DNA from 3 places in the Sinorhizobium sp. M4_45 genome. Region 3 is predicted to be linked to each of the others. Evidence: predicted binding sites of a transcription regulator. Region 3 holds the regulator's gene; each other region holds the start of a gene.
What was found. The regulator LexA, encoded in region 3, represses DNA repair genes until DNA is damaged. The targets are predictions, from matches to a motif close to TGTTCNNNNTGTGTTCNG.
Positions count from the first base shown of each region.

Region 1: a site for LexA is predicted at 2,578-2,595, ahead of CN933_RS14340 (YifB family Mg chelatase-like AAA ATPase). Genes of this name have one in related genera too.
Region 2: a site for LexA is predicted at 2,535-2,552, ahead of parE (DNA topoisomerase IV subunit B). Genes of this name have one in related genera too.

Region 1 covers NZ_NWVE01000004.1:260,344-265,824, reverse strand. The annotation lists gene cysK (cysteine synthase A) at 1-717, shown strand, start outside; gene CN933_RS14340 (YifB family Mg chelatase-like AAA ATPase) at 909-2,441, opposite strand; gene gshB (glutathione synthase) at 2,625-3,572, opposite strand; gene CN933_RS14330 (YraN family protein) at 3,764-4,132, opposite strand; gene rsmI (16S rRNA (cytidine(1402)-2'-O)-methyltransferase) at 4,122-5,084, opposite strand; gene dnaN (DNA polymerase III subunit beta) at 5,327-5,481, shown strand, end outside.
Region 2 covers NZ_NWVE01000012.1:190,963-196,443, reverse strand. The annotation lists gene CN933_RS27320 (GNAT family N-acetyltransferase) at 1-343, shown strand, start outside; gene parE (DNA topoisomerase IV subunit B) at 359-2,419, opposite strand; gene CN933_RS27310 (alpha/beta hydrolase) at 2,612-3,547, shown strand; gene CN933_RS27305 (FAD-binding oxidoreductase) at 3,695-5,020, shown strand; gene CN933_RS27300 (YceI family protein) at 5,017-5,481, opposite strand, start outside.
Region 3 covers NZ_NWVE01000001.1:1,088,783-1,094,263, reverse strand. The annotation lists gene CN933_RS05600 (septal ring lytic transglycosylase RlpA family protein) at 1-254, opposite strand, end outside; gene CN933_RS05595 (hypothetical protein) at 706-918, shown strand; tRNA gene CN933_RS05590 (tRNA-Ser) at 1,113-1,202, shown strand; tRNA gene CN933_RS05585 (tRNA-Ala) at 1,471-1,546, shown strand; gene CN933_RS05580 (hypothetical protein) at 1,739-1,903, shown strand; gene lexA (transcriptional repressor LexA) at 2,126-2,842, shown strand; tRNA gene CN933_RS05570 (tRNA-Cys) at 3,062-3,135, shown strand; gene CN933_RS05565 (calcium-binding protein) at 3,183-4,262, opposite strand; gene CN933_RS05560 (hypothetical protein) at 4,659-5,006, shown strand; gene CN933_RS05555 (membrane protein) at 5,055-5,336, opposite strand; tRNA gene CN933_RS05550 (tRNA-Asn) at 5,479-5,481, shown strand, end outside.

The DNA.
Region 1 (5,481 bases), on a different contig from region 3:
GGCAATACGGGCATAGCACTCGCCTTCGTCGCGGCCGCCAAGGGCTACAGGCTGATCCTCACCATGCCCGAGACGATGTCGGTCGAGCGCCGCAAGATGCTGACGCTTCTCGGCGCCGAACTGGTGCTGACGGAAGGCGCCAAGGGCATGAAGGGCGCAATCGCCAAGGCCCAGGAACTCACCGAGACGCTGCCCGACGCGATCATTCCGCAGCAGTTCGAAAACCCGGCCAATCCGGAAATCCACCGCACGACCACCGCCGAGGAGATCTGGAACGACACGGAAGGCGCAGTCGACATCCTCGTGTCCGGCATCGGCACCGGCGGCACCATCACCGGTGCCGGCCAGGTGCTTAAAGCCCGCAAGCCGTCGGTCAAGGTGATCGCCGTCGAGCCCGAAGAATCCCCTATCCTTTCCGGCGGCGCCCCGGGTCCGCACAAGATCCAGGGTATCGGCGCCGGTTTCGCACCGGCGATCCTCGACACGAGCGTCTATGACGAAGTCGTCACGGTAAATGCCGGCGAGGCCATAGAGGCGGCGCGGCTCGTCGCAAGACTCGAAGGCGTGCCGGTCGGCATCTCCGCCGGTGCCGCGCTCCAGGCGGCGATAGAGGTGGGACAGCGCGGGGAAAATGCCGGCAAGAATATCGTCGTGATCATACCGTCCTTTGCCGAACGATATCTTTCGACGGTGCTGTTCGAGGGATTGGGAGCGTAGCGCCGGAGGTGCCGGCGAGCGCCCCTGATCGGCCTGCCGGCCACCTTCTCCCCGCAGGCGGGGCGAAGGGACTCGCGGCAAACCCGCAGCTCCCTTCTTCTCCGTCGAAATGAAATCAAATCGAACTTTCGGCCCCTGACCCGGCCTCTCCCGCGCGTAGGGTGACGGCTTTTTCCATCGACGCCGGCCCCCTACGCGGCGACGGGTAGTCTCTCTCCCGCCACCCTGTAGGAGATCGCTTCGGCGAGATGGATGCGGCCGACCGTCGGCGCCTCGTCGAGGTCGGCGAGGGTGCGGGCGACCTTCAGCACCCGGTGGTAGCCGCGCGCCGAAAATTTCATCTTCTCCGCCGCGTCGCGCAGAAGCTGCAGGCCGGCGGCGTCGGGCTCGGCGATCTTTTCGATCATCGTCGTCGATGAGCGGGCGTTGCTCGTCAGCTCGGGATGACCGAGGCCGGCGAAGCGGTCTCTCTGCAGCTCGCGGGCGCGGGCGACGCGGCGGGCGACGGCGGCGCTCGGCTCGGATGTGCCGGGGCGGATCAAGTCGGCGGCGCTGACAGCCGGGACGTCGACGCGGATATCGATGCGATCCATCAGCGGCCCGGAGATCCGCGCCTGATAATCGGCCATGCAGCGCGGCCCGCGGGCGCAGCTCCGGCCCGGCTCGCCGGCCATGCCGCAGCGGCAGGGATTCATGGCGGCAATGAGCTGGATCGCCGCCGGATAGGTGACGCGATGATTGGCCCGCGCGATGATGCAGGTGGCGGTTTCGAGCGGCTGGCGCAGAGCGTCGAGCGTCTGTGGTGCAAATTCCGGAAGCTCGTCGAGAAAGAGCACGCCGTTATGGGCGAGCGACGCCTCTCCCGGCTTCGCGCGGAAGCCGCCGCCGATCAGCGCCGCCATGGTGGCGGAATGGTGCGGCGCGCGGAAGGGCCGGCGGTCCGAAAGCTTGCCGCCCGGCAATTGCCCGGCGATCGAATGGATCATCGAGACTTCGAGCAGTTCGGCGGGCGAAAGCGGCGGCAGGATGGAGGGGAGCCGCGCCGCAAGCATCGACTTGCCCGACCCGGGCGGGCCGACCATCAGCAGATTGTGATTGCCCGCCGCTGCGACCTCCAGCGCCCGCTTGGCGCTTTCCTGGCCCTTGATGTCGGCAAGATCGGGAAGGCCCTCGGCGGCCGCCCGGACCGCCGGCTCGGGACGGGAGAGCACCTGCGTGCCGCGGAAATGATTGGCGATGGCGATCAGGCTGCGCGGGGCGAGAATATCGATCTCCGATCCGGCCCAGGCCGCCTCGGGCCCGCTTTCCGCCGGGCAGATCAGCCCCTTGCCGAGCGCATTCGCGCCGATCGCCGCCGGCAGCGCGCCGGCGACGGCTGCGATGGTACCGTCGAGATTGAGTTCGCCGATAACGACATAGCCGGACAGCGCGTCCGCAGGCACAGCGCCGAGCGCCGCCATCAGGCCGAGCGCGATGGCGAGATCGAAATGACTTCCTTCTTTCGGTAGGTCCGCCGGCGCCAGATTGACGGTCACCCGCTTGGCGGGAAGCGCCAGTCCCGATGCATGAAGCGCCGCCTGGACGCGCTCGCGGCTTTCGGCCACCGCCTTGTCCGGCAGTCCGACGATCTGCATACCGACCTTGCCGGGTGCAACCATCACCTGGACGTCGACCGGAACGCCCTCGATACCCTGAAACGCAATCGTGCTGACGCGCGCGACCATACTGCCCCCTGATTTCGAGCGGAGCGCGGAGGATCATCGTCCTTCCGCAATCCCGCTCCAGCACGGCGGCCCACACACGCCGTCACAACCAAAACCGGTTGCAACCGCAAATCTTGCACGGAATACGCTCGAAAACAAGAACAATAATAGAACATCAAGAGCGAGAGTGGCGGCTCGTAAAGATCAGGCGCGCTTCTTCTCGATCGCGTCCCAGAGCAGGCTTGCGACATCGGCACCGCCGAACTTCTTCACCTCGCGGATGCCGGTCGGCGAAGTGACGTTGATCTCGGTCAGGTAATCGCCGATCACGTCGATGCCGACGAAGAGGAAGCCGCGTTCCTTCAGCGCCGGGCCGATGCGGTTGCAGATCTCCCGCTCGCGCGCCGTCAGGTCGGTTGCCTCCGCGCGCCCACCCACATGCATGTTGGAGCGCGAATCGTGCTCGGCCGGAACGCGATTGATCGCGCCGACCGGCTCGCCGTCGACGAGCAGGATGCGCTTGTCGCCCTTGCGCACCGCCGGCAGATATTCCTGGGCGATATAGGGCTCGCGGAACATCTGCGCGAACATTTCGAGGAGCGACGAGAAATTGCGGTCGTCACGGGCGGAGTGGAACACGCCGGCGCCGCCATTGCCGTAGAGTGGTTTCAGGATGATGTCGCCCATCTCCTGGCGGAAGCGGGCGATCTCGTCCGGGTCGCGAGTGATCAGGGTCTTGGGCATCAGATCCGGAAACTCGGTCACGAAGATCTTCTCAGGCGAGTTCCTGACCCAGGCCGGATCGTTGACGACCAGCGTCTTCGGGTGCAGCCGTTCGAGCAGATGCGTCGAAGTGATATAGGCCATGTCGAATGGCGGATCCTGGCGAAGCAGGATGACGTCCATGGTCGAAAGATCGATCCGCTCCTCTTCGCCGAGGGTGAAGTGGTCGCCCTTGACGTCGCGCAACCGCATCTGCTGCGCGGTCGCATAGACCCTGCCGTCCCGGAGCGACAGCTTTTCGGGCGTGTAGTGGAACAGGCGGTAGCCTCGGGCCTGCGCCTCCAGGCTCATCGCGAAGGTCGAATCGCCCGCAATGGTGATGCCCGAAACATGGTCCATCTGGACCCCGACATTGACGATTCCTGCCATTTTCCCGTTCCCGATTGGATCCACGATGCGCATAGTTCCTTCGACCGGCGCCGGTCAGAAATCGAATTATACGGCAATTCGACGCGATGCTCCGCCCCTCGTATTCGCGACGAGGCGGCACCGCCGAAAAGCCCGCAAGATGTAGAATGCGTACCGTGGTTAGGCAAGAAGGCTCCTGCCGCTCCCGCCTATCAAAAGGCGTCCGGCAGGTGTCGCGGCCAACGCCACGGCGCTACGGCGACAATGTCGTATCGCACCGACAGGCGGTGGAAATCGCCCTGACGCGACAGCCAGAGATCGCTTGCCGCCCGGATGCGCCGTTGCGCCGTGTCGGTCACGGCGAAGACCGCATCGTCCAGGCTCATCCGGGCCTTTACTTCGACGCAGGCGACCAGGTCGCCGCGCCGGGCGATGATGTCGATCTCGCCGAGCCTGGTGCGATAGCGCATGGCAACGATGCGATAGCCCTTGAGCATCAGGCAGAGTGCGGCGCGGTATTCGGCGATGTGGCCCCGCTTCAGCGCCTTCAGCTTGCGGGTGTCCGGTCGCTCAGCCTTCATCGCTATCCTTGAGATGAAGGAGCCGGTCGTAAAGCTCCTTGCGCGCCAGCCCCGTGCGGCGCGCCGCCTCGGTCGCGGCCTTGCCCATCGGCAGGTCGCGGGCGAGTTCCTTGAGCAAGGCGTCGACGTCGGCCGCCTCCGGCTGGGGCTTTGCCTCCGGCGGACCGATCGCGAGGACGATCTCGCCTTTCACATTGGCGCTTTCGTCGTAACTCGCCGCGAGTTCGCCGAGCGTTCCGCGGCGGAACTCCTCGAAGGTCTTGGTCAGTTCGCGGCAGACGGCCGCCCTCCTGTCTGCGCCGAGGACCTGCGCGGCAGCAGTGACGGTCGCGGCAATGCGATGCGGGGACTCGAAGAAGATGAGAGTGGCGGGAACGGACGCGAGTTCGGCGAGCCGGTCGCGCTTCGCCTTGTCCTTCACCGGCAGAAAGCCTGCGAAGAGGAAGGCATCGCTCGGCAGGCCGGAGCCGACGAGGGCGGCAAGCGGCGCCGAGGGGCCAGGTATGGGAACGACCCGGTATCCCGCCTCGACCGCCTGCTGCGCCAGGCGGTAGCCCGGATCGGAGACGAGCGGCGTACCGGCATCGGAGACGAGCGCCACCGATTTCCCATCGCCGAGTGCCGCAAGCAGCCGCGGCCCCGCCTCGGCGGCATTGTGCTCGTGATAGGCGGTGGGCCGATTGACGATACCGTAGCGGTCCAGCAGCACCCGCGTCACCCGCGTGTCCTCGCAGGCGAGCACATCGGCCCCCGCAAGCGTCTCGAGGGCTCTCAGCGTGATGTCGCCGAGATTGCCGATCGGCGTTGCCACGAGATAAAGGCACGGCTCCAGCGGGCGCGCAGGAATGTTGATATCGTGCAGGCGAAAACCGCGCCGCCGTTCCTTTTCGGATGCATCCGTGGATTGCTGCTTTTGCAACGCCGCCTTCCCAATCACTCCCGGCCCGATCATTCCGATCGACCATTCCGGCCAAGCCGGGTTCGCGCCCTTTATGAGTGAGCGGGGAGCCCGGGGCAAGGGCGGGCGCGCCTGCAGTCTCGCATTTGGGGAAGAGGCCTCAAAACCCCTTGCTTTTGCGGCTCTCTTTCTGCCATTTTGCCGGTCCACATCCTTCCGGCCGAGCGGCCGGGCACGCAGTTGACGCCGCGGCGGTCCCCTCGCCCGCGCGGCAATGGTTGAAAGCGGTAGCATCCATGCGTATTACTCTCGAGCGGTCCAACCTTTTGAAATCGCTGAACCATGTCCACCGCGTGGTCGAACGGCGAAACACCATCCCGATCCTTTCGAACGTGCTTTTGCGCTCCGACGGCGCCAGCCTCGAAATGAAGGCGACCGACCTCGACCTGGA
Region 2 (5,481 bases), on a different contig from region 3:
GTTGGAGCAGCCGGCCGTATCCTTTTTCGTCGCTCGACGTGACGGCGAAATCGTCGGCTGCTGTGGCCTCGTCGAAGCAGGCGACGGTACGGCCGAGATCAAGCGGATGTTCATCGACCCGGAGGCGAGGGGGCTGAAGATTGGCAAGCTGCTCATATCGGCCCTTGAAGCCAAAGCGGCAAAGCTCGGTCTGACGGCGATCCGTCTTGAGACCGGCATCCATCAGCCGGAAGCGATCGGCCTGTACAGGGCATCCGGCTACGTGGAGCGCCCGCCCTTCGGCACCTATCTGCCGGATCCGCTGAGCCTATTCATGGAAAAACCGGTTCGGCAGGAGCCGTGAGGGCGATCACGCGTTTCAGATATCCAGGTTGTCCGCAAAAACGGCGCGCTCCTGGATGAAACGGAAGCGGGCCTCGGCTTTCGTTCCCATCAGGCTGTCGACGGCATCGCGGGTACCCTCGAAGTCGACATCGTCGATTTCGACCTTGAGGAGCGTCCGCTTGGCCGGGTCCATCGTGGTTTCCTTGAGCTGCGCGGGCAGCATCTCGCCGAGGCCTTTGAACCGCCCGAGTTCGACTTTGCCGCGGCCATTGAACTCCGTCCGCATCAGCTCTTCGCGATGCGCGTCGTCGCGGGCATAAAGCGTCTTGGAACCCTGGCTCAGGCGATAGAGCGGCGGCACGGCGAGATAGAGATGGCCGCCGCGAATCAGCTCCGGCATTTCCTGGTAGAAGAAGGTGATCAGAAGAGATGCGATGTGCGCACCGTCGACGTCGGCGTCGGTCATGATGATGATGCGCTCGTAGCGCAGGTCCTCTTCGCGATACTTCGAGCGCGTGCCGCAGCCGAGCGCCTGGACGAGATCGCCGATCTGCTGATTGGCACCGAGCTTCTCCCGGCCGGCGCTGGCGACGTTGAGAATCTTGCCGCGCAGCGGCAGGATCGCCTGGTTGGCGCGGTTGCGCGCCTGTTTGGCCGATCCGCCGGCCGAGTCCCCTTCGACGATGAAGAGTTCGGCACCTTCCGCCGTATTCTGGGCGCAGTCCGCGAGCTTGCCCGGCAGGCGCAGCTTGCGGACCGCCGTCTTGCGGCTGACTTCCTTTTCCTTGCGCCGCCGTACGCGCTCTTCGGCGCGCTCCACCACCCAGTCGAGAAGCTTGGCCGCCTCTGCCGGATTGTCGGCGAGGTAATGGTCGAAAGGATCGCGAAGCGCGTTTTCGACGATCCGCTGCGCCTCCACCGTTGCCAGCTTGTCCTTCGTCTGACCGACGAATTCCGGCTCGCGAATGAAGACCGAGAGCATGCCTGCCGCGGAGATCATGACATCGTCCGTGGTGACGATCGCAGCGCGCTTGTTCTGGGTGAGCTCGGCGTAGTTCTTGAGCCCCTTCGTCAGCGCAATGCGCAGGCCCGCCTCGTGCGTTCCCCCTTCGGGTGTCGGGATGGTGTTGCAGTAGGAATGGATCTGCTGATCGCCGCCATACCAGGTGACCGCCCATTCGAGCGAACCGTGGCCGCCGGACTTTTCCGATTTGCCGGCAAAAATCTCGCGGGTGACGGTGAATTCCTTGCCGAGCGTGGCGGCGAGATAGTCCTTGAGACCGCCGGGAAAATGAAACACGGCCCTGTCCGGGATTTCCGAACCTTCCGGCAGGAGCGCCGGATCGCAGGACCAGCGGATTTCGACGCCGCCGAAGAGATAGGCCTTGGAGCGGGCCATTCGGAAAAGCCGCGCCGGCTCGAAGCGGGCATGCGGTCCGAAGATCTGCGGGTCGGGGTGGAAGCGGACCCTGGTGCCGCGCCGGTTGTGTACGTCACCCAGGTCCTCCAGGCCGCCCTGCGCGATGCCGCGGGAGAAGCGCTGGCGATAGAGCCGGCGGTTGCGTGCAACCTCGACTTCAAGGTCGTCCGACAGTGCGTTGACCACCGAAACACCGACGCCGTGCAGGCCGCCGGAAGTCTCATAGGCCTTGCCGTCGAACTTGCCGCCGGCATGCAGCACCGTCATCACCACTTCGAGCGTCGACTTGCCGGGAAATTTCGGGTGGTTCTCGACCGGGATGCCGCGGCCGTTGTCGGTCACCGTCAGGTAGCCGTCGGCGTCCAGGCTCACATCGATGAAGTTGGCGTGCCCCGCGACCGCCTCGTCCATCGAGTTGTCGATGACCTCGGCGAACAGATGATGCAGCGCCTTTTCGTCGGTCCCGCCGATATACATGCCTGGACGGCGCCGGACCGGCTCCAGACCTTCCAGCACCTCGATTGCCGAAGCGTCGTAGTCGCTGCCGTCGCTCGTCTTGGGTGCGGGGCGCGGCGCTTCGTTACCGGCGACGGGGGCCGCGGGCTTGCGTGGCGCGGCATCCGCCGGCTTCGGCTGTTGGGGCATAGCGGAAAAAAGGTCGCTGCTGTCGTCCATGAAGCGTTCAGATCGTTCCTGTCTAAGTGTCGGCTAGGCCATAGCAAGACCGCGGCGCGGCCGCCATCCTTTGTCGCGCGAATCACCGGAATTCTGCCAGAGTCTCGCCGGAAGAGCGAACAAAAGGCGAATTTCGATGCCCCGGAGGAAGAAATACCCTTTAATGAGCCAGAATTGCCGCGCCAGTGTTGCTTGGCCGAGGCGCCGGTGGCAAGGCATGCGCCGAACGAGGGAGCCGATCGGGTGTCCATGTCCACAATTCTTTTCTCCATACGGCATCTGATCGGCGCGCTTCTTCTCGCGAGCCTTGCCGTTTCCGCAAGGGCCGAACCCCTTGAGCCCTACAAGGATGCGCTGTTTCGCTATAGCAAGCTGCTTCAGGAGGCGGATGGCGGCGACTTCCGCGTTGTCGACTACCAGGAGCTCCGCGACATCAACGAGCGCGACCAGATCCCCGAGCGGCGGGTGAAGCGCGCTTACGTGTCGCTCGGTGTCAAGAGCGTGCAGGTGAACGAGACGCTCGGTCTGGGCGAGCGGGGGCTTGAAGCCACCCGCGTCGGCCCCGATCGCGGCGCCGCATTCACCGTGATCTTCATCCATGGTCGCGGCGGCGACCGCCGTCTCGGTGCCAATGATTTCTCGTTCGGGGGCAATTTCAATCGCCTCAAAAATCTGACTGTCGTCAATGGCGGTACCTATTACGCTCCAAGCGTCAGGTCCTTCGATGCCGCGGGCGTAGCGGATATTTCGGCTCTGATCCGTTTCGCCGCGAAGCGCTCCGGCGGCCGGCCGGTGGTCCTTTCCTGTGCCTCCATGGGAAGCTTCATCTGCTGGGGCATAGCCCGCCAAGAGGCAACCGTCTCGGCCCTTGGCGGCATGATGATCATGGGCGGTCCAGCCGACCCCGACTTTCGCAAAAGTGCGGCCTACGGGGCGCGGCTGCCGATATTCTTCAGCCACGGCAGCCGCGACAGCGTCTATCCGGCCGAGTCCCAGATCGCGTTCTATCGCAGCCTCAGATCGAAGGACTATCCTGCCCGCTTCGTCCTGTTCGAAACAGGTTCGCATGGAACTCCGATCAGGATGACGGACTGGCGAGAGGCGCTGAACTGGATTCTCGACCGCTAGATCACGATGTTTTTAGGTCGGGTCGGCCTAAAAACATGAACGTGATCGATTCCAAGAAGTTGGAGCGGGATGCGGGCGGAAAACCGCACACACTTTTCCTCACCCCGCTCTAGACTAACGCGATCGGTTGTGGAGTTGACGGCGGCAATGAGGATGGACGATTCCGAGAACGCAGGGCGGTTTGGAAACCGCTCTCAACCGACCGTTTCACCCGATGACTACGAGGACGGCATGAGCTCGGTGGGGCCCATGGCGTTTCTTCCCGTGGGCAATGGCCTGAGCTATGGCGACGTTTGCCGCAATGAACTTGGGACCCTTATCGCAAGCAGGAGGCATAACCGCATCCTGTCTTTCGATCCGGGAAGTGGGACCATTCGCTGCGAGGCCGGCGCTATCCTTGCCGACCTGCTCGCGCGCGCCGTCCCGCACCGCTTTTTTCTTCCCGTGACGCCGGCGACGGGCCTCGTCACCGTCGGCGGTGCCGTCGCCAACGACGTCCACAGCGGCAATCACCATGCGCGCGGCTCCTTCGGCAATCACGTCCGGCGTCTGACCCTGCTGCGTTCGACGGGCGAACGCCTGGTCTGCTCGCCCGAGGAGAATGCAGAGCTCTTCGCTGCGACGATCGGCGGCCTGGGACTGACCGGGCTGATCCTCGACGTCGAGCTTCGGCTGATGAAGGTGCCGTCGCCGCATGTCCAGCGGCACGTGCATCGCTTCGACAGCCTCGATCGATATTTCACGCTGGCCGAACGAGCCGAAGAGGAGCACGAGTATTTCGTAGCCTGGGTCGACCAACTCGCGACGGGACGGCGCATGGGGAGGGGCGTGCTGTTCGCCGCGGATCACGCCGACGGCGCTTGCGAATATCCTGACATCCCGAAGGGGCCGAGGCTCGCCGTGCCTTTTTCTCCGCCCTTCAGTCTGTTCAACAGCGTGACGCTGAAACTGCTGAACGAATACCGCTTTCGCAAGCACGACCGTGGCGAGACCGTGTCGACGGAGACGTGGGCTTCCTACTTTCATCCTCTCGACGCGATCGGCGGGTGGCGCAGGCTCTACGGGCGGCGTGGACTCTGCCAGCATCAAAGCGTCTATCCCGTCGCGACCGCGCCGGAGACCACGGCGCGGTTGCTTGAAACAGCCCGCCGCGCCGGTCATGCGTCCGTAGGGACGAAGCTGCAGCGTTTCGGTGACATAGCCTCCCCGGGGCTTCTCTCCTTTGCGAGGCCGGGCTTCACCCTCACCATGGACTTTGCCGATCAAGGCGAGGCGACGGTCAAGCTGCTCGACGCTCTCGACGAGATTGCCGTTGTGGCCGGCGGTGCGGTCAATCCGTCCCAGGACTTCCGCATGAGCCCGGCCGTTTTCGAAGCATCATTTCCCGCCTGGAAAAGACTGGAGGCACTGCGCGATCCGGCAATGGTCTCGGACTTCTGGCGGCGCACGGCTTTGGCGCTTGGGCAAACCTAACGCTTCTGCCCCCTTATGTTCATGTCGAATTCCACGACATTGGAATAAATGGGCGTCCCGACGGTCATGCCGTAGGGCGAGCGACGGATACTGCCGCGGATCGTGAAGGAAATCGACCGCCTGTTCCAGTCGGTGAGCCTCACGTCGAAACGCTCCTTGCGGCTCTTGCCGCGGGCGGTCAGAACGCCCTCGATCGTTGCGGTGTCCGGGCCGGTCTGGCTGACGCCGGTAGAGTGGAAGGTCACGGTCTTGTGGTTGGCCGCATCGAACACTGCGCTGGAGCGCAGGAAGTCCTCGATCCTGCGCTCGGTGGACCTCACGCTCTCCGGAAAAAGCGTGAATTCCACGGAGGATCGCCCGATGTCATCGCCATCGATCCGGAATACGCCCGAGAATTTAGTGAAGCTGCCGGCAATGCCGCCGCTGCCACCCACTTGTCCGACGCTGAACTGGATACTCGA
Region 3 (5,481 bases):
CACTTGCCTTTGACCTGATAGGGTTTGCCTACCTGGTAGCGGCCACCGCCCTTGGGAATGTTGTTTCCGGTAGCGACTCTGGGGCTGGCTTTGACGCCATAGACGGACTCGGCGAAGTATTCCTTGCTCCGCGACTTGGTCTTCTTGACGCTCGACGTCGTCGATCCGCAGGCCGCAAGCACCGCGCAAAGCAACGGAACCGCTGCGAGACGGAGCCCCCTCACAAGATATGCCGCACCGTTATTGGATGTCATCTGTCCCACAAGATCATTCGCAAAGCCGCACCCGAAATCCGCTCCTGCAGCGCTCACGCATCCGACCGAACGCGCAACGATCGTCGCAATCGTGCAGTAGTTCCCCCGCGAGAACTTCGCCGTCCCGAAACGGAACAGCCGAACAATCATGACAACAACAAGGCGAAATTGCGAACCGGAGGACGAACGGACGCTAAAAAACGCTCGCTATGGTTTACGGAACGTAAATGAGCCGCTGGACCATAGTCCGATAGAGCGCGCCAAAGGTCCGAAACCCGTTGCCGGGTTCCCCTGCCGACACATATCGCAATAAGCACCCACGCGGCTCGTCGGCCGCGGGGTGCGGCGGCCTCAGAGCTGGCCGAAGCTTCCCGTCGGTGCAACTCTGAGGCTCCGTCCCCGGTTGGCGTGCTGCCCCGTGCTCCGGCCCAACGTCCGAGAGGATATCGCAATGGACGACAGATACGATTATGGGCCGCCGGAGCGACGGGCGGCAACCGGCCTGCCCTTAGGCATAATGCTCCTGTCGATGTTGGCGATTGCCGTTTATCTGCTTGCCGGAGCGGCGCTCCTGGACGGCAGAAGCCGGGACGTCGCGGCCTACGTCGCCCGGGCAGGCGACGAAAGTCCGCCTGCGGCGCCGGACAGCGGACTCCGCCCGTGACGATAGCCCACAACCGTGCCACGGGCGTATGCGGCGCGGCACGCCTCGAATGCAAGCAAATGCTCCAGAGCAAGTTGACGCTGTGATCAAAGCTGCTAAAAAGCCAGCCGTTGGTGAATGGGCAGCAAACCCGGTAGCGATCGCCGGTCAATCGAGAACTCGGAAACGAATTTCACGAAGCTCCGCAATCACCCGGAAGAGTGGCCGAGCGGTTTAAGGCACCGGTCTTGAAAACCGGCGTGCGTGAAAGCGCACCGTGGGTTCGAATCCCACCTCTTCCGCCATTTCAGAATTGATCCGGGCACGCCGGAATTCCCAGCTTCTCGTCACTGATGGCCGTCTTCCCCACCCGCAAGGCTCGTGGCTGCCCTGCCCTTCCGACGCTTTGCGTCACCTGCCGGAGCGGAAGAAGCTGCTTTGGGACTCCATCGCGAAGGGGCGATATTCGGGTGGATGAATTGCAGCGTGCCCTACCGGGCAGCAAGGGTGAAGCCGGAAGACGGAATGCACTGGCGCGCGGGGCCGAAAAATCTTATACAACGAGTGACCAGTGGGGTCGTAGCTCAGTTGGGAGAGCGCCGCAATCGCACTGCGGAGGTCGAGGGTTCGACTCCCTTCGACTCCACCATTCCCCTCTTGTCCAACCCGGACACCTAGGTGACAGGTCTTACCTGAGGTAACTTCCACCGATGCCGGACGTCAGGTTGCCAGAGCCCGGGCGATGCCGCGGCTCGGCGCGCTTGCCAAAAAAGCTGATTTGAGAGAAAGTTTTAGTCTGACCCGTTCGAGGTCTGGGCAACTCCCGCGAGTGGAGAAAAACATGCCTGTTAAATCTTTGGTGGCAGCCGTAATTTTTTCCCTCTTCGCCCTTTCGGGGTGCGCCAGCACAGGCTCGACCAACACGACCTATACCCAGTGGTACGGGCCCTATCCCGAGCCTGAATTCGACGTTCTTACGCCGGGCGGACTGCGGCTTGCCTATTAGCATGGCATAGGCGAGCGACTGGGGCGGCCGCTGTAAGCCAAACATGCGAGAGCGTATCGCCCCCTGCCCCGACATTCCGAGCGATCGCCAACGACACGCCGGATCGGAAGCGGGCAGGCATTCAGCAGCAAGCGGTATTCACGGAATTTTAGGCACTTGCGGAACACATATGGAACAGATAGGTTCTGTTCTTGATTTGTTTCGCGATTCTGGAGTGACGCCATGCTGACCCGCAAGCAACAGGAATTGCTTCTGTTCATTCATGAACGAATGAAGGAATCCGGGGTTCCGCCGTCCTTCGACGAGATGAAAGATGCCCTCGACCTTGCCTCCAAATCGGGCATCCATCGTCTGATCACCGCACTCGAAGAGCGCGGGTTCATTCGCCGGCTACCGAATCGCGCTCGAGCCCTCGAAGTCATCAAGCTGCCGGAGGCCTATGCCGGTGTTTCGCAGGTCCGCCGCGGCTTTTCGCCGAGCGTGATCGAAGGCAGTCTGGGCAAGCCTGCGGCCCCGCCCCCCGCACCGAAACCGGCGCCCCCGGCCGAGATCGCGTCGGTCGCTGTTCCGGTCATGGGCCGCATTGCCGCCGGCGTGCCGATTTCCGCAATCCAGAACAACATGCACGATATTTCCGTACCGGTCGAAATGATCGGCAGCGGCGAGCACTACGCTCTCGAGATCAAGGGTGATTCGATGATCGAGGCCGGCATCCTCGATGGCGATACGGTGATCATCCGGAACGGAAGCACTGCCACCCCCGGGGATATCGTCGTCGCCCTGATCGACGACGAGGAAGCAACTCTGAAGCGTTTCCGTCGCAAGGGCGCCTCAATTGCGCTCGAAGCCGCCAATCCGGCTTACGAGACGCGGATATTCGGTCCGGATCGGGTCAAGATCCAAGGCAGGCTTGTCGGCCTCATCCGGCGGTACCACTAGCCTCCCGACCAGGTGTGCAGGTGTTTCCCACGGAAGTACGCAATTTCAAAGCGTTAGAAGTGGGGCCATTGCGCCTTGGGGCGCTATGGCCACGCCTCCACAGAACCGAAGCCCTATTTATACAGAATAAAAAAGACCCTATTCCAAATGTACCCTCTTGCGGATTGCGGGCAATCATTCTAAATCCGCGCCACGATTTGAAAAATCGCAAATCGTAGAGGCCTCGTGGCGGAGTGGTGACGCAGAGGACTGCAAATCCTTGTACCCCGGTTCAATTCCGGGCGAGGCCTCCAAAAAATCCACCGCTATTCAGCTTTGTTGCCGACAAATCTTACCTCCGTCAGACGAAGGCGAAATCCGCGCCCGCAAAGACGAAGTTGGCAGCGCTGAGGTCGGCGGCGTGGATGCCGATCAGAGTGACCTGATCGACGGTACCATTCAACTGCAGGACAGCGTTCCCGTCAGCATCGTTGCCGATGTTGGGCAAAAAATCAGCGAAGTCGTCGTAGCCATAGCCAGCGATTTGGATGACGTCCTTGTCCAATTCAAAGTCGAAGATCTCATCCCGACCACTGTTTCGTGAAAACAGGAACTGATCGGCACCGGTCTCGACCGCGAAGGCTGCGGTCAGTCGACCATCGCCCCAGAGCTGATCGTTACCGGTGCCGCCGATCAAGAGGTCGTTCCCACCCGCGGTGTCCACGCCGACCTCTGCATCGCCATACAGGACGTCATTGCCTTTGCCTCCGTCGAGCAGGTCGTCGCCGCCACTGCCGCCACGTGAGAAAAGAATGTCTCCAACGAGAAAGTCATTGCCCGAATCACCATAGAGGTGGTCGTTCCCGCCAATCCCGGATTCCACGACGCCCTGGTCGAGGCCATCGCCGTAGAGCTTGTCATGGCCCTCTCCGCCCTGGAGTCGATCGTTCCCGCCAACGAAAAAATCGCCCAGGGAGAAAGCGTCGCCCGAGAGAGTATCGTCTCCGGCGCCGCCGTCGAGCCAGTCGTCTCCACCACGTCCTCTGAGGCAATTGTAGCCATCGCCATAGAGTGTATCGTTGCCTTTGCCGCCCGAGAGACGATCATTCCCTCCGGCGACGATAGCGGAATCAATCGCATCGATCTGGAAGGCATCGCCGTACAGCGTGTCGTCGCCGGCGCCGCCGTCGAGCTGGTCGTCGCCACCACGCCCCTGATTGGAGATCGTCCAAGCGTCGCCGAAGAGCGTGTCGTTGCCCCCAAGGCCGTCAAGGCTGTCGCGGCCACCCTGCCCCGAAGACAGGAAGCCGCCGATTTCGGAGACTCCCAGGCTATTGCCGGTCGTGAACGGGTCTCCGAAGATAATGTCCGGATCGTTCGTTCCGAAGATGTGGTTGTCCAGCCCGAGCCAAGGGGCGATGCCACCGATCAGATGCGCCATTTTTCTCTCCACAGTGCTGTACAGTAAGCGATGCTCGTCTTGGGAAACCCGGACGGCCTTCGCGGCGCCGACTTCGTCGGGCCCCGTCGGAGTGACGAGCTAACGCTATGAAAATACGGACTTCCTACGGAAGACCGTTACACCCTTTTCCTGAAAGCGCTCCAATGTTGCCGAACGTGATGTTCCTGTCTATTGACCACTTTGGATTAACTACAAGTTGTACTTTGCGACCACACTCAGCGCCCGGATACTGGAAGAAGGACGAGCTCGCCCACGCTCCCGAAGACGTCCGCGAAGGGCGAAACCTCGAGGATCGTGTGGTCTCGTGATCGGCGGTTGTGATATAGCGGTCCCTCGGCCGGCCTCATCGGGAGGCGGCACTCGAAGCGCGACGTGATGGATATTCCTTGGGGCTACATTCAGCGCCACTTCGACTGGCTCGGGCATGTGGTCGAGGGCTTCTGTATTGCAGCAGTCGTCGCCCTCCTGTTCATGGCGATTGCGCCGAGAAGGCTGGCGCTGATCATCGGCCTCGCCTTCGCCATCGGACACTTCCACGGCCGCGAGAAACGTGATTTCGAGATCAGCGCAAAGCTGCCGCCGCCTCACCTGGAGGGCTATGAAATGTGGAGGTGGAGTTGGGACCAGGCCACCGATTTCTGGCCGGTCGCTTTGGTCCTCGCCTGCGTCATTGTCGCCCTCCTGCCCAAACGACGTCGAAAGCCGCGCAATTCCGCCGACTGAAATGCGCTGCATCCGGATGCTGGCGGAACTCTTCGCGAGGCCCACCTCTCAGGATCTGCCGGACGAGTTCGGCTTGCTGCGCCATCGGGCCCACCATACGGCCAGCTTGCGCCGCCGTCGGCGCATCGAGGGAATATCGTGCGAAAGCACGAGCAGGCCCAGAGGAACCATCCAGAAGCCCAGGATGGGCAGAAAACCGAGCAGACCGCCGAAGACGAGCAGAACGCCGATGAGCACGCGCAATGCCGGCGAGTTGGGCAGGCTCATCCGCCATTTGCCGAGCACGATCTCACGCGTCCTGGGATCGATGCCAAAATGCTTCTTCGCCATCACTCTTCTTCCGTACCAATGACCCCACAGTTGGTGCCTTCTCCACAGGGCGGCAACCGCCTACCGACATTTTTTTTGAAAAACCGCTTGGCAAATCGGAAAAGCATTTGTATTAGCAGCCTCACTTCTGCGGCGCAGATGATCC